DNA from 3 places in the Cobetia sp. L2A1 genome. Region 2 is predicted to be linked to each of the others. Evidence: predicted binding sites of a transcription regulator. Region 2 holds the regulator's gene; each other region holds the start of a gene.

Region 1 (8,271 bases), 360 kb from region 2:
TGCCGCCTGCCAAGAAGTCGTACTTGAAGGCGATGCTGTCAATCTCGACATGATTCCTATCCAGCACTGCTGGCCGGGCGACGCGGCGCCGCTGGTCACCTGGCCCTTGGTGATCACGCGCGGACCGCATAAAGAGCGCCAGAATCTCGGTATCTACCGCCAGCAGAAGATAGGCCAGAATCGTCTGATCATGCGTTGGCTGGCACATCGTGGTGGCGCGCTGGACTTCCGTGAGTGGCAGAAGGCGCACCCGGGCGAGCCATTCCCGGTTGCCGTCGCACTTGGGGCGGACCCGGCGACAATACTGGGCGCCGTGACGCCGGTGCCGGACTCGCTCTCCGAATACGCCTTTGCTGGTCTGCTGCGCGGCTCGCGCACTGAGCTGGTCAAGTGTGGCCTATCGGATCTTGAAGTGCCGGCGAGTGCCGAGATCATCCTCGAGGGTTTCCTGTATCCGGATGACATGGCGCAGGAAGGCCCTTACGGTGATCACACCGGCTATTACAATGAGGTGGAGAGTTTCCCCGTCTTCACTATCGAGCGTATCACCCATCGTCGTGATCCCATTTATCACTCTACCTATACCGGGCGACCGCCTGATGAGCCGGCGATTCTCGGCCTGGCACTCAACGAAGTCTTCGTGCCGATTCTGCGCAAGCAGTTCCCCGAGATCGTCGACTTCTATCTGCCACCGGAAGGTTGTTCCTACCGCATGGCGGTCGTGACAATGAAGAAGCAGTATCCCGGTCATGCCAAGCGCGTGATGATGGGGGTCTGGAGCTTCCTGCGTCAGTTCATGTACACCAAGTTCGTGATCGTGCTGGATGACGACGTGGATGCCCGCAAGTGGGAGGATGTCATCTGGGCAATCACCACGCGCATGGACCCGAGCCGTGATACCGTTCTGATCGACAATACGCCGATCGATTATCTTGATTTTGCTTCGCCGACGGCGGGTCTGGGCTCGAAAATGGGCATGGATGCCACCAACAAGTGGCCGGGGGAGACGGATCGCGAGTGGGGCGAACCCATCGTGATGAGTGACGAGATCAAATCCCGTGTCGATGAGCGCTGGGAAAGTCTGGGCATTCTGGACTGATACCCTTCTTTTCTATCGGCACCTACGCATACACCCCTGTCGCTGCGCGAGTACGTGGTGGCAGGCTTCAGACAACAAGAGGATACGATGACGGCGCGGACCCTGACCTGTCATGTCGAGAGTGTGGAAGATCTGACCCCGGACGTGTTTCGTGTGCGCTTTGCCGCACGTCCCGAGGCCCTGGCGCATGCGCCGGGCCAGTATCTCGAGATGAAGCTCGATGACACCATCTGGGTACCGTTCTCCATCGCCAATGCCGCCAGTGATGATGGCGTGCTTGAGCTGCATATCCAGCACTGGCCGGAGCGCAGTAACTCGGCGCACCTGCGGTCGTTACTGGTTGCGGCGAATCAGCTGGAGTTGCGTCTGCCGAATGGCGAGTGCGTGCTGGACCTCGAAGACCCCAGCCCGATCGTGCTGATCTGTGCCGGCACCGGTTTCTCGCAGATGCACGCCATGCTGCAGGCGGCTTTCGCGCGTGGCCTGACTCAGCCCATCGAGCTGTGGTGGGCGGCGCGCGAGCGGCGTGATCTGTATCTGGAAAGTGCGGCGATCAATTGGGCTGCCAGCCAGCCCAACTTCCGCTATATCCCGGTGTTGGAAGAAGCGCCGGCACTTGGCGATGCGCATCATCTGGCGCTGGAAGCCGCTGGCGTTGAGACGGGCTTTACAGGTCATCTGGGGCGTATCGATGCCGCACTGCGTCAGCATGCTGGCAGTATGGCCGGTAAGCGAATCTATCTGTCTGGCTCACCGGGCATGGTGTACGCCTGTGTCGATGCACTGACGCCACTAGGTGTTGAAGAGGCGGGGCTGAGCTCTGACGTCTTCAGCTATGCGCCGCGCGTACCGCTGATTGACCCGACGCTTGTATCTGCTTGAAGGCTTGAAGGAGACCAGAGCATGAGTCAGTCACCGATTCTGATTACCGGAGGCGCCCAACGACTTGGGCGCTATTGCGCCGAGCGGCTGGTGGATGATGGCCATTCAGTCATCATCAGCTATCGGCGTGAGCGTGATGAGTTGGAAGCATTGCGGGCGCTTGGCGTGCGTACTGTTCAGGCTGACTTTTCCACGGAGGAGGGCATCAATGCGTTCATCGCGGCGATACGTGAGCTGACGCCGACTCTTCGGGCCATTGTGCACAACGCCAGTGACTGGTTGCCGGACACTGATGGAGAGGCGGCAGGGAGTAGCTTCGAACATCTCTTCCGTATTCACATGCAGGCACCGTATCTGATCAATCTGGCACTGCGTGATCTGCTTGAGGCGGGTATCGAATCACAAGCCGATATCATCCACATGAGTGACTTCGTGGTGCAGAAGGGCTCCAGCAAGCATGCGGCCTATGCGGCCAGCAAGGCTGGGCTCGAGAACCTGACGCTATCGTTCGCGGCCATGTTTGCCCCACGCATTCAGGTCAATACGATTGCGCCAGCATTGATCATGCTCAAGCCTGACGACGATGATGACTATGCCGAACGGGCGAAAGCCAAGTCACTGATGCAGAGCGTGCCGGGGCCGGGTGTGATCTGGCAGGCAATGCGCTACCTGCTCGACAGCCACTATGTGACAGGTACCACCATGCCGGTAGATGGAGGCCGTCACCTCAAGTGATGGGCTTTTGACCAATGATGCCTCTGGCATCGCTTGCGCCAGAAGGCTAGCCAGATGATGCACACAAAAATGCCCCCGCTTTTCAGCGGGGGCATTTTCGTTGATGGCATATCGTGCTGCGACCTGTCATCTACAGGATATGACGCCCTTCGACAGCAGTGAACTGACCTTTCTTGAGTGTCGGTCCCATCTGCTTGCCAGAGTGGGCGCCGCCCGGGTTTTCCAGCGTGATCACGAGATCACTGTCAGGGAAGGCCGCGAGATATTCCTTCGGCACTTCCACCTTCATGGAGCCGGAGTGCGGCAGGATGCCCAATGACATGGGTTTCTCGCCATCCTTGGTCATCAGCCAGAGTTCGCAGACCTTGCCAGGGGCGGGAGCATTGGGGCTCACGGCCTGCACCATCATCTCGCCCGAGTGAGACGCATTGACGATCCAGCCAGGGCTGCTGTCAGGGTTACTGACCACGAACACATAGTCGCTCTCCATGCTCTCGTTCTGTCCGAGACTGAAGGTCAGCGTTATGGCGAGCGCGACACTGAAGGCGGTAGCTGTCATGCCTTGCCAGAGGCCAAGGCGACGCCACCACGGCTGGCGGGCTGTACCGGTCGCCTCGGCGATGCCTTTCCAGACACTGGCAGGCGGCGCAATGGGTGTCAGCTGCTCGTTGAACACGTTCAGGTGTTCGCGCCAGCGTTCTACATCGCGTTGTACGTCGTGGCTGACGGACAGCAACGATTCAAAAGCTGTGCGTTCGTCACGTGTCAGTGTGCCGAGCGCGTATTCACCCGCTGCGATTTCGCGCAGTTCGGGGTCGCTCAGATCAAATGACTCATGCATATCTTCAACCTCTCGAGTCCACGTCGGACCCAGCTCTTGACGGTGCCTAAGGGCTGGTCCAATTGGTTGGCCAGATCCTGGTGGGTTAGGCCTTCGAAATAGGCCAGTTCCAGGGCGCGGCGCTGATCATCATTCAGCTCGGCCAAGCATTGATGGAGTTCACCACTATGCTGGGCCAGGTCGACATCTGCCTCGATATCACTGAGCCCTGGCATGGCTGCGATCAATTCATCACTGTCATGCTCGCTGGGGCGCTGTCGACGTATCCAGTCGATGGCGATATTGCGAGTCATGGTGCCAAGCCAAGTCATCGGGCGGGCGCGGTTGGCATCATACTGGCCAGCGGCAGCCCATATCCGGATGTATACCTGCTGAAGACAATCCTGCGCGGATGCCTCATGTCTCAAGATACGCATCAACTGAGCGTATAGATGCGCACTGGTTGCACGATAAAGTCGATCCAGTGCCTTTGCATCCTGCCGGGCACATCCCAGCAGATACTCTACGAGTGCGTCATTTCGGGTATCCTGCATGCATGCATTCCAGGCTGTGGGCGCGGTAGGTCAGACACCGCTGAACGAATGCGCGTTGCCGGTCATCAAGATCGGTCGGCAAGCAATGATTATACTGATGCATATCTGAGCCGATAGTCTCCCTTACGCCAAGCTGGCAACGAATAGTTGCCTGATCACGCTTGCGCACGACGATTCTGGATGCAAGGATAGAGATCTCGCGCTTCATGCGTTACGTTATTGGCATAATGTCACTTTATTGTTGTTAATGGATACTGGTCTTGCCCATGAACCCCCCGACATCTTCCAGCTTGCGTTCTGCCACTGTCTGCCCTTCGGGTCAGGTAGTCAGCAGTACGTGTGCTGCGGATTATTGGTATTGGTTTATACAGGGGCGCGCCTGAGGTTACGGCGCGCCTGTCTTGTACGGGCTGCCACCACCTTGAAAAACCCCCGGTCGCAGCCACGACCGGGGGTTTTTGTATTTATGGTCCGGTCAATTTGTACGAATACAGGGCATCGTCTCGGGACTGGTAGACCAGCAATCGCGACACGAATGATCTCAGCTTGAATGAACAGAGGAATTGCCATGCGCACCACGACCACATTGACTCGCTTCATCCTTGCTTCCTTACGGGTCGTGCATGGTTATTGGCGCTGGCGATTTAGTGGCGCCCTATCTCTTGCCGCTGTCACCGCGGGGCAGGGCGAGAGCCACCAGAGTGACATGTTGCGAAGTCCCTGTTTGCCAGACTGAATATTGCGTGATGGAGCAGATGCTTCATCACCGGAGATAAAGACCATGAATGCCAGCCTTGAACGTGTCATGACGGCTAACGACCTTTCCGAGAATGAGACCGAGAACGCTACTGTGACGATCCCTGATGCCCGCCCGACACCTTCCCTGACTACTGGGCGCATCAGTCGTGAAGCCTTGCCCAGCGCCGCTGAACTACGAGTGAGCCTGCCAGTCAGTGCTGCACTGCAAACCGAACTTCTTCAGCATCGTGCCGAGATCAACGCCATTCTCGCCGGTGAAGATGACCGCATGCTGGTTGTCGTGGGGCCATGTTCGATCCACGACACGAAGGCTGCACGTGAATACGCAGCTCGCCTGGTAGCAATAGAGCCCAAGGTGCGTGATCGTCTCAAGTTGGTGATGCGTGTCTATGTCGAGAAGCCGCGTACGACAGTCGGCTGGAAGGGACTGGCTTATGATCCGCATCTAGACGGTAGTGATGACATGGCCGCCGGTCTGCATCAGGCACGTCAGCTGATGCTGGAAATCAATCAGATGGGACTGCCCGTCGCGACCGAGCTGCTACAGCCGCTGACGGCCGCCTACCTGGAAGACCTGCTGGGCTGGGCCGCTATCGGTGCGCGTACCACAGAGTCTCAGATTCACCGTGAGATGGCTTCAGGCCTTGGTTGTGCAGTGGGTTTCAAGAATGGCACTGACGGTGGTGTTGAGGTCGCGATACAGGCGATAGGGGCAGCAGCGCATGGTCACCGTCACTTCGGTATGGACGACGATGGTCGTCCGGCCTTGATCGAGACCACGGGTAACCCGCACACGCATGTCGTGTTGCGCGGTGGCCACGGTCAGCCCAATTACGATGCAGCCTCTGTGGCAGCCTGTCGCCGTGAGTTGGAAAGTGCAGGCCTGACACCACGTCTGATGGTGGATTGTAGTCATGCCAATTCGCGCAAGGACCATCGTCGGCAAAGCGAAGTGATGCTCGATGTGCTGTCTCAGCGCATGCAAGGCGACGACGCATTGGTTGGCGTGATGCTTGAGAGCCATCTCAATGAAGGTAAGCAGGCGCTACCGGTGGCCTCACGGTTGTCTCAGCTGCGTCATGGCGTGTCTGTCACCGATGCCTGCCTCGGCTGGGAGACGACGGAGCACCTGCTGATGCTCGCGGCTGAGCGTCTACGGAGTATCTGATAGCTACTCGAGTACGCTCTGGCATTGATTCTTGGCCTAAGTCCAAAAGGTATTTTGGGCTGATGCTGGCAGATACTGGCTTGATCTCGATCGCTTTTCGATAGTTTGCTGATCACCCTCGATCTCTCTCGATACCCCGACACCCAGCGGCTTTCCTGTCGCTGGGTGTCGTCGTCTCTGCCGTACTGCCTTGGCTCCGTCACATGAATGTCATCCGGTTCGCGTATCACTTCTGTGGCCTTTGGTAAGCGATTGGCTGCCATGTCCCAGAAGAACAACCCGCAACCTGACACCGGGGAATATTCATGAGCAAGGAAATTGAAGATCATCGCCTGCTGAATGCCAGTAGCAATGAGCCGTTTTCATCTGTCATCGAAAAGCATATCTCTCGCCGCAATGTGTTACAGGGTGGTCTGGGGATGGCGGCTGTCAGCGTACTGGGTGGCTTTGGTCTTGCCGGTTTCAGCGGTGCTGCCAATAGTGACGACAGCAACAAAAAAGCACCCATGCCCGAGAAGACTCCGCTGACTCTGGCGTTCGAGTCCATCAATGGCTCGCGTACCGATGCCTTCGTCGTTCCCGCTGGCTATACCGCTCAGGTGTTGGCGCCGTGGGGTACACCGCTCAATAGCGCTGCGCCACAGTGGCGTGAAGATCTTGCCCTGACGCCTGAGATTCAGGCCAACAGCGTCGGCATGCACCATGATGGCATGCACAACTTCGCACTCGCGGCAGAGACAGCCTCCAGCAACTTCCTGCTGGTCATGAACAACGAATATATCGACCAGGATGCCCTGTGGGCGCCCAAGGGCGGTGCAACCAATACCGATGAAGGCAAGCGTCCGGCGGATGAAGTGCGTACCGAGATCAATGCACACGGTGTGTCGGTCATCGAGATCAAGAAAGATACCGCTGGCAAGTGGAACGTGGTGACAGAATCCGGCTACAACCGTCGTTTCACCAGCGTCAGCGAAATGGAGCTTAGTGGTCCGGTGGCCGGTAGCGACTACGTCAAGACGGTGTTCTCGAAAGACGGCATGCTGGCACGTGGTACCAACAACAACTGCGCCAATGGCTATACCCCGTGGGGCACCTACCTGACCTGTGAAGAGAACTGGCCGGGATATTTCGTCAAGCGTGAAGGTCGCGAGTTGGACGATGATCGTCTCGGCATCGAGACCGAGCGCGGCCGTTATGGATGGGAAACCGCCGCAGGTGATGCCGGCGAGGTCAGCGGTGAATTTGCACGCTTTGACAACACTCCGACCGCAGATAGCGCTACCGGCGATTACCGCAATGAGCCGCGGTCCTTCGGCTATATCGTCGAGATCGATCCCTATACCGACGCCAAGGCCGTCAAGCGCACTGCACTCGGTCGTTTCCGTCACGAAGGCTGCTGGCCGGGCAAGCTGGTGGCAGGCGAGCCAGTCGTTTTCTATTCGGGTCATGACTCGCGCAACGAATACATCTACAAATTCGTGTCTGACGCCAAGTGGGATGCCTCCGATGCACATGTGGCAGGAGACAAGAAGGACCGTCTGGCGATCGGCAGCAAGTACATGGACAAGGGCACGCTGCATGTTGCCCAGTTCTCTGCCGATGGCACTGGCAAATGGCTCAAGCTGACACCGGACTCCGTGACCAAGGATGGCCGCACGCTGGCAGCGGCCTTGAATCTGGCTGCCGATGATCTGGCTGGCATCATCGTGCATACCGCTGATGCGGCTGATCTGATGGGTGCGACACCGATGGACCGCCCGGAGTGGGGCGCGGTGGACCCGATCTCGGGTGAGGTCTACATGACGTTGACCAACAACACTGATCGTACCGAAAAGGGATCTGCTGCGGCCTTCACGGCCGATGGCAAGGCGATTGAAGAACTGGGTGTCGGCTACAAGACAGCACCGGCCAACGCTGCCAACCCGCGTGCCGATAACGAGGCAGGCCAGATCATCCGCTGGCGCGAAACTGAAGGGCATGGCAACTTCGATTGGGAAATCTTCGTCTTTGGTGCCGCTGCCAGTGATGCGGACAACCTGTCCGGCCTGACCGAGATGAACCAGTTTGCCAGTCCCGATGGCCTGTACTTCGATGAGCGTGAAGACGGCCAGGGTATCCTGTGGATCGAGACTGACAACGGTTATGAAGGCGTGGCAGATGCCACCAATGATCAGGTTCTGGCTGTCGTGCCGGCGGCACTCCAGCAGGCTGAGGGCGATGCTGCGGTGATCGGTGCTGACAACCAGGCGCAGCT
Region 2 (8,271 bases):
TGCTCGTAATCTGCCGCGCCAGTGATCATCGGTTTCAGCCAGTCCCGAGGCAATCACGCCGAGAAATAGCGGAATCACCAGCGCCATCTCATCGAACCAGAAACCGACCCCCATCACACCGCCCAACGCGATCAGCATGCGCAGAGAGTAACTGAAGGCATCCAGCGTCCATAAGCGACGCAACGAATGCAGAAGGGAGTGCCAAAGGGAATGAGTCATGAAGTGTTCCGGGACAAGAGCGCCGAGCCGCGCATTAGACTTTAGATTTATATCGCTAGCATATCATCCTGTCGAGCCGCGTCCGAGCACTGCTCGATCTCCACTGCGTTGGTAGCCCCGTGAGCGGCACACGCCATCATTCGTGGCACCCTGACATGGCACCAACGACCTTCACTGACTGTCATGGAGACTCTCAATGCATCCCCTTATCGAACGCGTCACTGGCTCTCTTGGTCTATCACCGGACATTGCCGAACAGGCGATCGGCACAATTCTCAAATTTATCCGTGAACAAGGCCCCGATGGCCCGGCAGCATCACTGCTGAACGCAATCCCGGGCGCTGAAGGCCTGATAGGCAGTGCAGGAGAGGATGATTCCGGTGGCGGTGGCCTGCTGGGCGGCCTGATGGGGGCCGCCAGTGCCTTCACGGGCGGTGGTGGTGCCATGGCGCTGGGCCAGAAGCTGATGGGGCTGGATTTGAGCATGGACCAAGCGCGTGGTGTCGCCGATGAAACTCTCACCTATGCACGCGAAGAAGCCGGCGATGGTGTGGTTGATCAAGTACTCGACGGCATTCCTGGCCTCAAGCAGCTATTGTGAGCCAACGCCTCTCCGCATCATGAGAAACGCCCCGCTGATCAGATCAGCGGGGCGTTTTATGTGGCGTCCACCTGGCGTGTGGTGCGCGTCAGCGAATGCGTTTGAGCAGCGACTGCAGACGATTGAGTTGCGCGGAATCCCCTACCAATCGAATGCGCTGCTCCATCATGCCCTGCATGAAGGCCTTGGGAGATGGCTTGAGCAAAAAGGCCACGGCACTGTTGGCATCGGCAAATCGCAGCTCTAGATCCGTATCCACCGGCAGGCCGGGGGCAGCACTGATTCCCGACTCCGACATCCGGTAGTGACGAGCAATACGCATGTCTTCCGTCGCGACACCCCAATCCAGTGGGCGAGACTGGAGTTGTGCCCGAAACTCGGGGTCACGCTTGAAGGCCCGCTTGAGCAGCAGACCCAATACCCAGAGCAGTATCTTGAGCTTCATGGCGTCATTCCTTGAACAACAGGGGAGTCAGCGACGGGCCCAACGAGCAAATCATGAAAATGCCACCGACCCCGCAAGGCGGAGCCGATGGCATCGTCAATGACTCTCAGCAAGGGCGCGTCGCCGCGTACCAGCGTTATTTGGTCACTGCATCCTTCAGCGACTTGCCTGGCTTGAAGGCCACCGTCTTGCTGGCGGGGATGGTCAACGGCTTGCCTGTCTGGGGGTTCTTGCCAGTACGGGCCGCACGCTGACGCACAGTGAAGGAACCGAAACCGATCAGTGATACATCATCGCCCTTGGCAACGGTGTGAGTGATCTCGTCGAGAATCACGTTCAGCACCTGACTAGCCTTGTCCTTGGACAGATCTGCACGCTCGGCGATGGCCGCAGCGAGTTCTGGCTTGCGCATGAAAAGCCCTCCTGGTTTGGCATTATGCACGGGCGGCTAAGCCGCCGATTTCATTGTTGTTCTTGCTAGCGATGACACATGGCTGTGACGCAATTCGCCACCCAAAGAGTCTTGAACCGGGCAACGGCCTACGGCAGCAACTCGTCATGCGGGGTCCGCTCGGCACTCTTTCTCGCGGAGTCTTCACTATCGTGCCTGATCGAGCTGACAGCAAGCGACTTGCGACCAACGGCCATGACAAACCCTAGCCTAACAATGGCGGCGCTTGCCGCGCTAGCACGACTTTCCGGCGAACGGCGGTGCCTGTCAATGCATATCCGATCAAGCGTTCGTTTTTATCCAACGCCAGCGCTTCAAGATTATCGCCCTCGCCACTGATTTCCCAATGTGCCACCGCACTGCGCGGTGGATACGCCACCACTGGCAAGGCAGGCGTCTTGACCAGCACAGGCCAGGCTTTCCAGTCGAGCACACTGCTCTCGCCACACAGGTTGGCCGCCAGCGTGCGCGCAGCCATCTGTAGCGGCTGGACATACATGGCATTGACACCCTCGACACTCGCACAGTCACCCAATGCCCAGACATGCGGCTGCGAGGTGGCCAGATGACGATCAACCCGGATACCGTCACCCCCGGCGCTCAAGCCAGCTTCCTGCGCCAACCGGATACGCGGCGCGAGCCCAGTGGCAAGTAATACCAGCGACCCTGACAACTGCCGTCCACTCTGCAAGCGGATAGCGACCGGCGCAGTGGCGTCGTCGTTGCCCGTTATTGACTCGACCATCTCACCCTGCAGACGCTTGAGACCGATGCCATCGAGGGCCTTGCCGAGACGTTGTCCAAGCGCCTGAGGCAGTAGGCCATCAAGCGGCGTCTCTTCTGGGGCTACCAGCGTGACGGAGTGTCCAGCGGCGGTCAGATCATTGGCATATTCACAGCCGACCAGACCCGCGCCGACAATCACCACATGCCCTGCTTCGCCCTGCTCACGAGCCGTCGTCAATGCGGCGCTGAAGGCAGCATAATCGTCCAGATCATTGATGCTCATTACGCGCGACGCGGCAGCCGCCTCAACCGGGAAGGGTCGGCGTGGTGCGGCACCGACGGCCAGTACCAGCTCGTCGTAATGCAGACATTCTTCACCGAGCCATAGCTGGCGGGCAGCCGTATCGATGGCAGTAACCCGCTGGTGAGTACGTAGCTCAGCGTTCAACTCATCCACCAGTGCAACCGGTGCCTGATGCGAGAGTGTCTTCCTCGTCATGCCCTTGGCAAAGGCCGTCGACAACAATGGCTTGGAATAGTCATGGCCGCTGTCCTGACTGACGAGTATCAGTCGGCTGTCCTTGTCACGGGCACGCAGAGCACGGGCCAGACCGATACCGGCCATGCCGGTACCAATGATGACAAGGGTGCGGGGGTCACGCATGGCGCCGTCTCCTGAAAGTCGATCTGAAGGCAAGGGAGTCACAGCATACCAGTCTGCCACCATCGTCGGCTTGCGGTGCGACACGCACACACCAAATGCGGAGATATCGCTGATATGTCGCGCGTGCGCTGCCGATTTATGGCGGGGTTACCCAGGCGGCGCCACTGCCTGAGCATGCTAGACTCGCCTCTTGTCACCTGACAGGGAATAGGGAATCCATCGTGGTCTGTCACTCTTCTTCACTTGCCGTTTCCACGCCATCGCTCTCACAGACGACGCACGGCGGTACGCCTCTCAACCTGCTCGAGTCAGCAAGCGACCAGTTAGCAACGCCCTCATCGATAGCGTGTGAGGCCTCTACGCCGCGTCGTCACTGGCAGCCGGCGGCGGTCTTGAAGGGGGTGATGTCCGCAGGTTGGTGGCCATGGTTATCTTCCCGCGGCTCACTGACTCAGCGTCTGGACACTGCCATGCGTGCAAGCGACGGTGTCGGCCTGCGCGTCCGCCTATTGCTGCAAGACACCGGCCCAGCCCGCTGTGATGAAGCCCGCCTGTTGGGCGTCAGCGGGCGGCGGCATGTCTGGCGGCGCGAGGTGGCGCTGTGTCACGGCGATACACCTTGGGTGATTGCCCGCTCGCTGGCAGCGCTGGACGTGGCGCACAGTCATCGACTCTCGACGCTCGGCGAGCGCTCGCTGGGACATTGGCTGTTCCGTCAACCAGATCTGCAACGCAGTGCCATCGATATCAGCCGCGCGCCGCTGTGCCTCTCGAGTCAGCAGTCATTGGCGATGGTAGACAGCGTATGGATGCGGCGCTCAATGTTTTCCCACGGCCGCTTCCGTGTGCTGGTGCAGGAAGGCTTCACGCCGGCGTTTCAAGCGGCCATCGGTCTCTGATACCACAGCAGATGACAGTGCCTTGTCAGCCCTTCGATTACCTTTTTGCGCAGCCCGTTCAGGAGTCCTGATGTCCGCGTCATCCCCCTCGCCCGCCGCTCGTCCATCCCGCCTGGCCGACTATCTCGCACTGACACGCCTCGATCGTCCGATTGGCACCTGGCTACTGATGTGGCCAACCCTTTGGGCACTATGGCTGGCAGCTGATGGCCTACCACAGCGCAATACTCTGCTGATCTTCGTGGCAGGGGTCTATTTGATGCGCGCCGCGGGCTGCGTGATCAACGACTACGCCGATCGCCACTGGGACAAGCATGTCGAACGCACCCAGGATCGACCACTGACCTCGGGGCGCATCTCGGAGCGTGAGGCGCTGACCTTGTTCGGTGTGCTGGTAGCCGCCTCCTTCATACTGGTGTGCTTCACCAATCTGACGACCGTACTGCTGTCTATCGTGGCCGTACTACTGGCCGCCAGCTATCCCTTCATGAAGCGCTTTCACCACCTGCCGCAAGTCGTGCTGGGCGCCGCCTTTGGCTGGGCGATTCCGATGGCGTTCGCTGCCACCCTGGAAGAGGTACCAAGCTATGGCTGGTGGTTATTTGCGGCCAACCTGATGTGGACCGTGGCCTACGACACCGCGTACGCCATGGTAGATCGTAATGATGATCTCAAAGTCGGGATCAAATCTACCGCCGTGCTGTTTGGCCGTGCCGACAAGCTGATGATCGGCCTACTGCAACTGGGCATGCTGGCGGTACTGATCGGTATTGGCCTGCATCTCGCGCTGAATATCTTCTACTGGCTAGGGCTGACGGCAGCCGCTGCTACCTTCCTGTGGCAGCAGCGCTTGATTCGCGATCGTGAGCGAGGCCCATGCTTCCAGGCCTTTCTCAATAATCACTGGTCAGGTCTGCTGATCTCCGTGGGTATCATATTGGCGACCTGGCCAGCGACCTGAGTCGCCTGCAACTTCAATGCCTCAGCACCAGATGAGCCACCTGCCTTGCAGGTGGCGCATTTCATTTTGAAAAGGATAAAAATACTCGCCAACGTGGAGTTCAGCCCTCTGGTCGCAAGCTCAGCAAGCTGCCATGCTTGCCACTGTCATCTCGTTGTCATACAAGCGGGGTGTAATCGTCATCGACCTGTCATTTTGGCGCCTGCGCCGACTGCTGCCTGGGATCTAGCGATGAGCTCCAAGACTGTACTGATTGTCGACGACGAATCTTCGATACGCGAGATGATCGCCGTCGCACTGGAAATGGCGGATTACCGCGTGCTGGAGGCCGATAACGCCCAGGACGCTCACGCCATCGTGGTTGATGACAAGCCTGACCTGCTACTGCTGGACTGGATGATGCCAGGGACCAGTGGGCTGGAACTGGCGCGGCGTCTCAAGCGTGATGAGACCACCGCCGAGATTCCCATCATCCTGTTGACCGCCAAGGGCGAGGAAGACAACAAGATTCAAGGGCTGGAAGCGGGAGCTGATGATTACATCACCAAGCCCTTCTCACCCCGGGAATTGGTAGCCCGACTCAAGGCCGTACTGCGTCGCACGACGCCCAAGGGAGTCGAAGAGGCAGTGGAAGTCGAGGGCTTGATGCTCGACCCTGCCAGCCATCGCGTCACCGCGCATGGCAGCTCTCTGGAAGTCGGCCCGACCGAGTACCGCCTGCTGCAGTTCTTCATGACCCATCAGGAGCGTGCCTACACCCGTAGTCAGCTGCTGGATCAGGTATGGGGCGGTAATGTCTATGTCGAGGAACGCACCGTGGACGTGCATATTCGCCGTCTACGCAAGGCGCTGGGCGAAAGCCATCAGCACCTGATTCAGACCGTGCGCGGCACCGGCTACCGCTTCAGCGCCCAGGCCTGAGGCGTAGATGCGCTACTGGACGAATGAGCTATGGCGACTCGGCTATCTGGTCGGTGGCTTCGGGTTGATTGGTGGTTTGCTCGGCTTCCTTGCCTGGGGGCTTACGCTAGGGTTGGCACTGTATCTTTTCGTGCACCTGCGCCATCTCAAGAGTCTCTACACCTGGCTGATCACCAATCCCCATGAAGAGCCTCCGCCGGGTGATGGCGTGTGGGGAGATCTGCTCGATCGCCTGTATCGTTACCAGAAGGGCCAGCGCAAGGCACAGGAGCGCTTGCGCAGTATCCTCAACCGTATTCAGGAATCTTCCGAGGCAATGCGTGATGGCCTGGTGATGCTGGATAACCACGGTGACATGGAGTGGTGGAACAGCGCTGCCGAGCAGCTTATCGGTCTCAAGGCCAGTCATGATCGCGGTCAGCACGTCACCAACTATCTGCGTGATCCTGCCTTCATCGACTACTTCAATCGGCTCGACTATCGCGAGCCGCTGACGCTTCAGTCACCGCTGTCAGATAACATGATCTTGCAGGTGTCCATCACGCTGTTTGGCGATAACGAACGTCTGGTAATGGCACGTGACGTGACGCGCCTCTATCAACTGGAAGAAATGCGCCGCGACTTCGTGGCGAATGTCTCTCATGAGCTGCGCACGCCGTTGACGGTGCTGGCGGGCTATCTGGAAACCTACAACGACTATGCCAGTGATCTACCGCCCCGCTGGCAGCGTGGTCTGGGGCAGATGCAGAGCCAGACAGACCGCATGCAGCACCTGGTGGAAGATTTGCTGACCCTCTCGCGACTGGAAACTGACGAGCTGACTGGCGAGGGGCATTGCCTCAACATGCCGGCTTTGCTGGAACAAATCCGTGAAGATGCAGCGGGACTCTCTCAGGGACGTCACACCTTCTCCGTGGAGGCAGAGACCACATTTTCACTCTGCGGAGAGGAGCAGGAGTTGCGCAGTGCCATCTCGAATCTGGTCTTCAATGCCGTACGCTACACCCCGGAAGGCTGTCATATCACACTGCGCTGGCGCGCGACCGATGACGATTTGATAGTGGAAGTCGAAGATGACGGTGATGGCATTGATCCTGTTCATCTGCCGCGCTTGACCGAGCGCTTCTACCGTATCGACAAGGGGCGCAGCACGGCGACCGGTGGAACCGGTCTGGGACTCGCTATCGTCAAGCATGTGCTGATTCGCCACCAGGGCCATCTGGACATTGATAGCCACCCTGGCGAAGGGTCCCGCTTCCGGTGTCATTTTCCGGCATCACGGCGCTGTACGCGGGATAACTGATGGATGGGAGCTCGCGAGCCCCTCTTCTGTTATGCGCATACGACAACGCCCCGTAGTGTCCTCATGATGAGGCCATTACGGGGCGTTGTCGTATTCCTCTATCACCTCACCTGTCAGCCGCTGTCACACCGGTGCAGGCAACTGGCGATAGTGGCTCTGCCACATCAACACGGCACCCGCGACAGCACCGGGGATCAATAGCAGATTGGCCAACGGTACCAGCGTCACGACAAAGACCACGCCCCCGAAGGTCAGCGACGGCCACCAGCGCGCCTTGAGACGCTGCTTCATGTCACCAAAGCTGACCTGATGGTTGTCCATTGGATAGTCGAGATACTGAATCGCCATGCTCCAGGCTGAGAACAGCCCCCATAACAACGGCGAGAGCAGATTCAGCCCCGGGATGAAGCCGATGATGAACAACGCGATCATGCGTGGAATGAAATAGCCCAGCTTGGCCATCTCACGACTGAGTGAGTCAATGCCAATCTTCATCAGGCCACGATCATCATCGATCAGGGTGCCATCAAGGCGATGCTCGACCTTCTCGGCAAGAATGCCGTAAAAAGGCGCGGCGATCAGATTGGTCACCAGGCTGAAAGTAAAGAACACCACCAATAACAGACTCAACACCAGTACCGGCCAGATCAACCAACTCAGCCATTCCAGCCAGCTGGGTACCTTGAGCATCCAGTAGTCGATCCAACCGCCAAACTGGCTGAACAGTACCCACAGCGTCACGCTATAGAGCACCAGGTTGATCGCCAGCGGCACGAACACGAAGCGACGCAACCCTGGGGTGTAGACCATGCGGGTCCCGCGGACCAGCGCCGATACGGCATCAATCATGCGACGTCCTCGTCATCTAAAATGAAGCGGCTGCTCTGTGGCGGCCGGAGCCACACCCTAGCATTCCCGACCGCGCTGCGCAGCAGCAATGCCTGCAGATGCAAACGCCCCGCAGGCACTCGTGAGAGCATCTGCGGGGCGTCTTGTGATTCGATGACATGAGGGAGACAAGGTTGTAACGATGAGCGCCAGCACATCTCTCAGGTGTCAGCCCGCACCGACTACACCGTTC
Region 3 (8,271 bases), 800 kb from region 2:
TTCTGCAGCGCTCCGGTATCGGTAACCGTGAACGCCTCGAGCCGCTAGGCGTGAAGATGGTGCATCACCTACCGGGGGTTGGCGAGAACCTGCAGGATCACCTGGAGCTCTACATTCAGTACGAGTGCAAGAAGCCAATCTCACTGTATCCGTCACTCAAGTGGTACAACCAGCCGCCCATCGGACTGGAATGGATGCTCAAGGGCACCGGTATTGGCGCCAGCAATCAATTTGAAGCTGCTGGATTCATTCGCAGCGACAGCAGTGAAGCGTGGCCGAACCTGCAGTACCACTTCTTGCCGATCGCGATCAGCTACAACGGCAAGAGTGCAGTGCAGGGCCATGGCTTCCAGACACATGTCGGCTCCATGCGGTCCCAGAGTCGAGGGCGCGTCAGCCTGACGTCACTGGACCCCAAGGCCGCACCGTCGATTTTCTTCAATTACATGGCCGAAGAACGTGATTGGCAGGAATTCCGCGCCGCTATCCGCCTGACCCGTGAAATCGTCGCGCAACCGGCGATGGACGACTATCGTGGCAAAGAGCTGGCACCGGGTGTGCAGGCACAGACCGATGCAGAGCTCGACGAGTACGTACGCAACCACGCAGAAACTGCCTACCACCCATGTGGCAGCTGCCGAATGGGCAGTGACGAGACCTCCGTCGTTGACGGCGCTGGCCGCGTGCATGGCATCGAAAACCTGCGCGTCGTGGATGCCTCACTATTCCCGATCATCCCGACAGGCAATCTCAATGCGCCGACGATCATGCTGGCCGAAAAAATGGCTGACAAGATTCGGGGTCAAGAGCCACTGCCAGCCTCCGAGGCAGACTATTTCGTGATCGAGCCAGGCACCCCAGCCAAGCAGCCATCAAAGCGTCAGATCGATTCTGCTCCGACCAGCAGCTGATGCACGCAAGTGTCCATGACTGATCGATAACCAAAGGCCTCGCATCGCGGGGCCTTTTTTGTATCTGCGCCTCCAGAATACTCTTGTGTGGATACCGACAATATTCATCACATGACATTGATCTTCGACCTTGGGCGCACTGGCAGGAAGACGAGACATGAGGTACGCTGAAAACAATTCAAACAACTGTTCTAAACGCATGCCTGCTATGCTCTACTCAGGCTACGAGACTTTTTGATCGTCGCTGATCGATAGCCACACATGCTGAACAGCGCCATTTCCTTTCGCCATCCCTCGGAGGTCCTGCCATGACGCAGCTCATCCTTATCCTTGTCGCGCTAGCCGGTCTATTGACTGTCATGGCGCGTGAAGCCGGCGCAATCGCCGCTATCGGCGTACTCGCCCTCACCGGCTTGATTGGTCTCGGTGTAAATGCACCGGTACTTGGCAGCCTGTTATTGATCGCAGCAGCAATAGTGGCCGTGTGTGGTCTACCGGCACTGCGCACCAAGTGGCTTAGCCCGCGCCTGTTCACCATGTTCAAGAAGGTCTCACCCAAGGTTTCCGCAACCGAAAAGGTCGCTCTGGAAGCCGGTACCGTGTTCTGGGACGCCGAACTGTTCTCTGGCAAGCCGCAGTGGGACATCCTCACTGCCCAGCGCAATGAAGGCATTTCCAGCGAAGAACAGGCCTTTATCGATCACCAGTGCTCAGTCGCCTGTGGCATGACCAATAGCTGGGAAATTGCCCGTGAGCGTGCAGATCTCCCCAACGAGCTATGGGAGTTCCTCAAGCGCGAAAAATTCTTCGGCATGATCATTCCCAAGCAATATGGCGGCCTCGGCTTCTCGGCCAAGGCGCAGTCACTGGTGCTGCAGAAGTTGTCGGTCAACGAAACGCTGATGGTCACCGTGGGCGTCCCTAACTCGCTCGGCCCGGGCGAGCTACTGCTCAAGTATGGTAGCGAAGAACAGAAGGACTATTACCTGCCGCGCCTGGCGGATGGTCGTGAGATCCCCTGCTTTGGCCTGACTGGCCCGCGTGCCGGCAGTGACGCGACCTCCATCCCTGACACCGGCATCGTGTGTCGCGGCATGCACGATGGCGAAGAAGTGGTTGGTATCCGCCTCAACTTCGAGAAGCGCTGGATCACACTGGCACCAGTCGCCACCGTGGTTGGCCTGGCCTTCCGCATGTTTGACCCTGAGCATCTTCTCAGCGACGTGGAAGATATCGGCATCACCTGTGCGCTGATCCCGCGTGACACCGATGGCATGGACATCGGTCGTCGCCATCACCCGATTGGCGCGCCGTTCATGAATGGCCCGATCTTCGGCACCGACGTCTTCATCCCGCTCAGCTATCTGATTGGCGGCCAGGAGATGGCCGGTCAGGGCTGGAAGATGCTGGTCGAGTGCCTGTCCGTCGGACGCTGCATCACGCTGCCGTCAGGCTCTGCCGGCATCTCGCGGTATGCACTGGGCTGGAGTGCTGGCTTCGCGCGTATTCGTCGCCAGTTCAACCTGCCGGTCGCCGAGATGGAAGGCGTGCAGGAGCCGCTGGCCCGCATGGCCGCGATGAACTACATCAGCCAGGCCGCGGTACTGCATACTGCCAACATGATCGACAATGGCCACAAGCCGGCCGTGCCCTCCGCCATCCTCAAGAGCCAGCTGACCGAAATGGCCCGCTCGCTACTGGCGGACGGCATGGATATCCACGGTGGCCGTGGCGTGACGCTGGGTCCGCGTAATTACATGGGCATTGCCTACGCCGGAACACCTGTCTCCATCACGGTGGAAGGCGCCAACATCATGACCCGCAACCTGATGATCTTCGGTCAGGGCGCCATTCGCTGTCATCCGTATGTCCTGGAAGAGCTGGCTGCCAAGGATGCTGATGATCTGAGTGCCTTCGACCACGCTTTCTTCAGCCATGCCGGCCTGATCTTCGGTAACGCCGCACGCGCCTTTACGCAAAGCTTCGGTATCGGTGGCAAGGCTAGTGGCTTCGATGCGATCGCTACCCCTTACGCACGACACATCAATCGCTTCAGCGCTGCTTTCTCACTGTCTGCTGATGCCGCCATGGCGAGTCTCGGTGCCAGTCTCAAAGCGCGCGAGATGCTCTCCGCTCGCCTGGGCGATGTACTCTCCAATCTGTACCTGGCATCACTGACGCTCAAACAGTGGCACGAGACGGACGCCACTGAGCACGAAGAGGCGCTGTTCCACTACAGCATGCAGTGGCTGCTGCACCGTGCAGAGACTGCGCTGGATGCGCTGTTTGCCAACCTGCCCAACCGAGCACTCGGCACAGCCCTGCGCGTCATCACGCTACCGCGCGGCCGTCAGTTCGCCATGCCGAAGGATATTCTGACTCGCGAGATCGCACGTGCTGTCTCCACTGACAGTGCACTGCGCACCAAGCTGACATCCAATACCTGGGATGTGCAGGACGAAGGCCAGCAAGACAATGCACTGGCTCGCTACAATGCCCTGCTCAAGGACTACCCGCGTGCAGAGCCGATCTACAAGACGTTGGCCAAGGCGTATCACAAGGGCGAGATTCCGGCTGATGCCCTGTCCCCGGAAGAGCGCATCGAAGCTGCCGTCGAGGCTGGCATTCTGTCCGGTGAAGATGGCAACTTCATGCGTGTATTCGAAGCTGAGGTGCTCGATATGCTGACCGTCGATCACTTTGACTTCGATGCCTTCATACGCAAGCCAATGGCTACCGAAGCTACTGATTCCGGTGATCAGCAGGACGCCGCCTGATCACGGCATTGGCATCGCACGCCAGAAGTGCACGCTAGACACCTACGTTGGAAACCACAAAGGCCCCGCTCATTGAGCGGGGCCTTTGTGTTGGCGGACATCAGTGGTAACGAACCCAATTCCTGACGAGCCTCAAACGTGACGAGCAAAGTGCTCAAGGTCACGTACAAAGGCATTCTTATATGTCTCGAAGTCCTTCGGGCGCGCCTTGAAGGTACGCTTGATTCGTTCGCGATCAAGACGCAACGGAGCATCAAGGGCTGAGAGTTTCCCCACCCGCGCTGCTGGATTCATGCCGACAAGCTCACGCGGACGATCACCCTCTGCTTCCGCTTCCAGCCAGTCATTGATGCCCGCGCGACGCAGCACACTGACCAGCGCGCTATCGGTAAGGCGCACCTGCAGACGGCCGTGATCAGACAGCTGCGAAACTAGCGCGATACCGTGATCGTGGCCGCGATGCACTGGCGGTGTTGCCCACAGAGCGAGATTCAGGCCGCGAGCGTTCTCGTCGAGCACCAACAGGGCGACAGAGTGGATGCGTTCGCCGCTATCCACCAGCGCAAACAGGCGGGCATTCTCGTTCTCGAACCAGACGCCACGAACACCGGCGTAACTCACCAGTGCATCCAGGCCACCTTCACGCCCATGTACCTCGGCACACAGCATCGCGAGACACGCATCACGCCGGGCACCGGCACTCACTTCAACCACTTTCATCGGATTCTCCGCCACAGGCATTTTCAGCGCGCAAGCCTAGCACACTCATCTGGTGATGGCTTACAGGCCCACTTATCTACTGCTTATCAGTGACGCATCAGTGACCGAAAACCCTCTCGACAGGTACGGAAAGACGTCCGATTCACACGCACACGCCAACACCCACATACACTCGAACGAACATCAACTTGTCACAAAGTTGTAAGGATAGCGCTTTAAAGTCGTCTACGCTTTTCGGACGATCATTAAAAGAACAAAAAAATGTTCACTTGATCGCTCGCCATTGATCGTCAGCCGCCAGTACCTTCCATCCCATTGCGAAAACTGGCCAGGGAACCTTTCAGGAGTTCGACCATGCGCCGCCCGACTCATCAAGCAACCCTCAGCAATCGCGCGACTCGCCGCCTCGTCAGTCTGGCCATGGCAGCTGGCTTTGCCGCTGCCTCTACCAGTGCACTCGCTGCCACCGAAATTGAATGGTGGCATGCCATGGGCGGTGGACTAGGCAAAAAAGTTGACGAGATCGCTGCCGACTTCAACAAGAGCCAAGATGAATTTATCGTCAAGCCAGTCTTCAAGGGCAACTACTCCGAGACCATGACCTCCGCGATTGCTGCCTTCCGTGCCGGCAAAGGCCCGGATATCGTGCAGATCTTCGAAGTGGGTACCGCGACCATGATGAGCGCCAAGGGCGCGATCTTGCCGGTCTACCAGCTGATGGATGAGTATGCTCCTGAACAGGGGGCAGCCTTCGATCCTAAAGCCTATCTCTCTGCTGTTACCGGTTACTACACCGACACTGACGGCCAGATGCTGTCGATGCCCTTCAATTCCTCTACGCCGGTGACCTATTACAACAAGGATATGCTTGCCAAGGCGGGCGTAGAGTCCGTTCCCGAGACATGGCAAGAGCTGGGTGTCGCGCTGAAGAAAGTTGTCGACTCCGGTGCGGCTACCTGCGGCCTGACCACTACCTGGCCGTCCTGGGTGATGCTGGAAAACTTCTCGGCGCGCAACAACATCCCCTTCGCCAGCCAGGCCAATGGCTTCGCTGGTATCGATACGCGTCTTGAATTCAACAAGACCGCAGTGGTCGACCACATCCAGCGGCTCGACGACTGGCAAGCGGACAAGCGCTTCGTATTCGGTGGTCGATTCGATGATGCTGCGCCCAAGTTCTACTCTGGTGAATGCGCCATGATGATGGCCTCTTCCGCCAGCTATGCCGGCGTCAAGGAAAGCGCCAAGGGCTTCGAGTTCGGCGTTGCGCCGTTACCTTACGACAGCGACGTGATCGATACCCCGCAGAACTCCATCATCGGTGGCGCGTCACTGTGGGTGCTTTCCGGCCACAGTGACGAGGAATACAAGGGTGTCGCCAAGTTTTTCCAGTACCTCTCCAAACCGGAAGTCCAGGCTGACTGGCACCAGTTCACAGGCTACCTGCCGATCACTACCGCTGCGGCTGATCTGACGCGCGAGCAAGGCTTCTACGCCAAGAACCCGGGCACCGATGTGGCCATCACCCAGATGACCAATGCAACGCCGACAGAGAATTCCAAAGGCCTGCGTCTGGGTAACATGGTCCAGATCCGCGACATCATCAACGAAGAACTCGAGAAGATCTTTGCCGGCAAGGAAGACGTGCAGAGCGGCCTCGATAACGCCGTCAAGCGGGGCGACTCGCTGCTAGAGAAATTTGAGCGTACCAACGGCTGATAATGCTCACGTGCCACGGGCGGACTGCATCTGCAGTTCGCCCTTCACTGTGGCAGGGAGCGGAAAGTGCACATCCGAAGCAGGTGCCCTTTCCCTTCTCTTGGTGCTTTCTTTCCAGAATTTGGACCGTCTACACGATGCCGGTTTCCCTTGGCGCGACTGACTCAATCAGTACTTCACCCCTTGCGAGACACCTCCTGCATGGCCCATTTCAACCGACACCCCATCACGCCATGGCTACTGATGGCGCCTCAGCTGATCATCGTCGGCGTGTTCTTCTTCTGGCCAGCCTTTCAGGCCGTCGAACAGGCTTTCTACATCGAGGATGCTTTCGGGCTATCTCGTGAATTCACCGGATTCACCAACTTCATCAACGTGCTGAGCGAACCGGAATACTTCGAGACCTTATGGACCACGATGGTCTTTTCCTTCTCGGTAGCAGTGGGCGCCATGGCGCTTGCGTTGGGACTGGCCGTGCTCGCGGATCGCGTGATTCGTGGAGCCAACATCTACAAGACCTTCCTGATCTGGCCCTATGCCGTCGCGCCCGCCGTGGCGGGTGTGTTGTGGCTATTCCTGTTTGATCCGACGCTGGGCATCCTGCCAGAGCTACTGTCCGCCATCGGCGTCAACTGGAATCACAACCTCAATGGCAATCAAGCACTGCTACTGGTTGTGCTGGCGTCGATCTGGAAGCAGATGAGCTACAACTTCGTGTTCTTTCTCGCCGGACTACAGGCCATTCCCAAGAGCCTATTGGAAGCTGCCGCGATGGACCGCGCCGGCCCGTGGCGCCGCTTCTGGACCATCACCTTTCCGCTACTCTCGCCGACCAGCTTTTTCCTGCTGGTGATGAATGTCGTCTACGCCTTCTTCGAGACTTTCGGCACCATTGATGCCACCACGTCCGGTGGCCCGGGCGGATCGACGCGTACGCTGGTCTACAAGGTCTATGAGGATGGGTTCGTCGGGCAGGACCTGGGTTCGAGTGCCGCCCAATCGGTGCTGTTGATGGTGATCGTCGGCGTGCTGACGCTGATCCAGTTCAAGTATGTCGAGAAGAAGGTGCAGTACTGATGCGCTACAACCGTCCAGGGCTTGATATCGCAAGCCACATACTGCTGATCATCGGCTGTGCACTATTCTTCCTGCCAGTGTGGATCGCTTTCAGCGCCAGTACCCATGAGATGGGGGATCTGTATTCCAACGTGGCGCCGGTCTGGATTGGCGAGGCAGGGCTCGACAACTACCGCCATCTGTTGAAAGACCCTGTCAGCAGCCTGGGCGCTGATGTCATGACGCTACTGTTCAACTCGATGGTCATGGCGCTGGGCATCGCCATCGGCAAGATCATCATCTCGGTAATGGCCGCCTACGCCATCGTGTTTTTCGAGTTCCGCTTTCGCAAGCTGTGCTTCTGGCTGATTTTCATCACCCTGATGCTGCCGGTAGAAGTGCGCATTCTGCCGACCTTCAAGGTGGTCGCCGACCTCAACATGCTCGACAGCTACGCAGGACTCATTCTGCCGCTGATCGCCAGTGCCACCGCTACCTTCCTGCTGCGTCAGTTCTATCTGACCATCCCGGCAGAGCTGGTCGAGGCTGCGCGCATTGATGGCGCCGGGCCATGGCGCTTCCTCAAGGACATTCTGCTGCCACTGTCGAAGACCAATATCGCGGCGCTGTTCGTGATCATGTTCATCTACGGCTGGAATCAGTATCTGTGGCCGCTGTTGATCACCACCGATGCCGACTATCTGACTATCGTCGTCAGTCTCAAGCGCATGTTGACCAGTGGCGATGGTCTGGTGCCGTGGCAGGACGTGACCGCCACGACCCTGCTGGCCATGGGACCACCGGTACTGGTGATCCTGTTCATGCAGCGCTACTTCATCAAGGGGCTGGTCGATACCGAGAAATGACGCTCGCTGCGTCTTCTCGCTTCTCATCACTGGGCATCGACGCCTGGCACACGCTTTCCTGATTCCGTCCCGTCGTGATGAGCCTTCAATTTCCGATCACGGCATCGCTTGTGGATACTTCATCTCATGGCAACACTTGCTCTCAAACAGCTCAAGAAGCAGTACCCCAATGGTTACAAGGCCCTGCATGGCATCGATCTGGAGTTTGGTGAAGGCGAGCTG

Evidence for each region. The regulator PhoB, encoded in region 2, activates phosphate uptake and scavenging genes when phosphate is short. The targets are predictions, from matches to a motif close to TGTCATANNNNTGTCANA.
Region 1: GQR90_RS15630 (PhoX family protein) is a predicted target of PhoB. The motif match lies at 6,215-6,232, and genes of this name have one in related genera.
Region 3: ugpB (sn-glycerol-3-phosphate ABC transporter substrate-binding protein UgpB) is a predicted target of PhoB. The motif match lies at 4,598-4,615, and genes of this name have one in related genera.

What each region holds. Positions count from the first base shown of each region.
Region 1 covers NZ_CP047025.1:3,685,515-3,693,785, reverse strand. The annotation lists gene ubiD (4-hydroxy-3-polyprenylbenzoate decarboxylase) at 1-1,099, shown strand, start outside; gene GQR90_RS15655 (FAD-binding oxidoreductase) at 1,187-1,981, shown strand; gene folM (dihydromonapterin reductase) at 2,003-2,716, shown strand; gene GQR90_RS15645 (anti-sigma factor) at 2,847-3,557, opposite strand; gene GQR90_RS15640 (sigma-70 family RNA polymerase sigma factor) at 3,536-4,090, opposite strand; gene GQR90_RS15635 (3-deoxy-7-phosphoheptulonate synthase) at 4,872-6,017, shown strand; gene GQR90_RS15630 (PhoX family protein) at 6,323-8,271, shown strand, end outside.
Region 2 covers NZ_CP047025.1:4,044,014-4,052,284, forward strand. The annotation lists gene yccS (YccS family putative transporter) at 1-219, opposite strand, end outside; gene GQR90_RS17180 (DUF2780 domain-containing protein) at 416-820, shown strand; gene GQR90_RS17185 (hypothetical protein) at 909-1,265, opposite strand; gene GQR90_RS17190 (HU family DNA-binding protein) at 1,402-1,677, opposite strand; gene GQR90_RS17195 (NAD(P)/FAD-dependent oxidoreductase) at 1,922-3,106, opposite strand; gene GQR90_RS17200 (chorismate--pyruvate lyase family protein) at 3,328-4,005, shown strand; gene ubiA (4-hydroxybenzoate octaprenyltransferase) at 4,076-4,966, shown strand; gene phoB (phosphate regulon transcriptional regulator PhoB) at 5,198-5,887, shown strand; gene phoR (phosphate regulon sensor histidine kinase PhoR) at 5,895-7,190, shown strand; gene cysZ (sulfate transporter CysZ) at 7,314-8,039, opposite strand.
Region 3 covers NZ_CP047025.1:725,949-734,219, reverse strand. The annotation lists gene betA (choline dehydrogenase) at 1-911, shown strand, start outside; gene GQR90_RS03140 (acyl-CoA dehydrogenase) at 1,220-3,688, shown strand; gene GQR90_RS03135 (hypothetical protein) at 3,821-4,408, opposite strand; gene ugpB (sn-glycerol-3-phosphate ABC transporter substrate-binding protein UgpB) at 4,763-6,127, shown strand; gene ugpA (sn-glycerol-3-phosphate ABC transporter permease UgpA) at 6,329-7,204, shown strand; gene ugpE (sn-glycerol-3-phosphate ABC transporter permease UgpE) at 7,204-8,049, shown strand; gene GQR90_RS03115 (sn-glycerol-3-phosphate import ATP-binding protein UgpC) at 8,176-8,271, shown strand, end outside.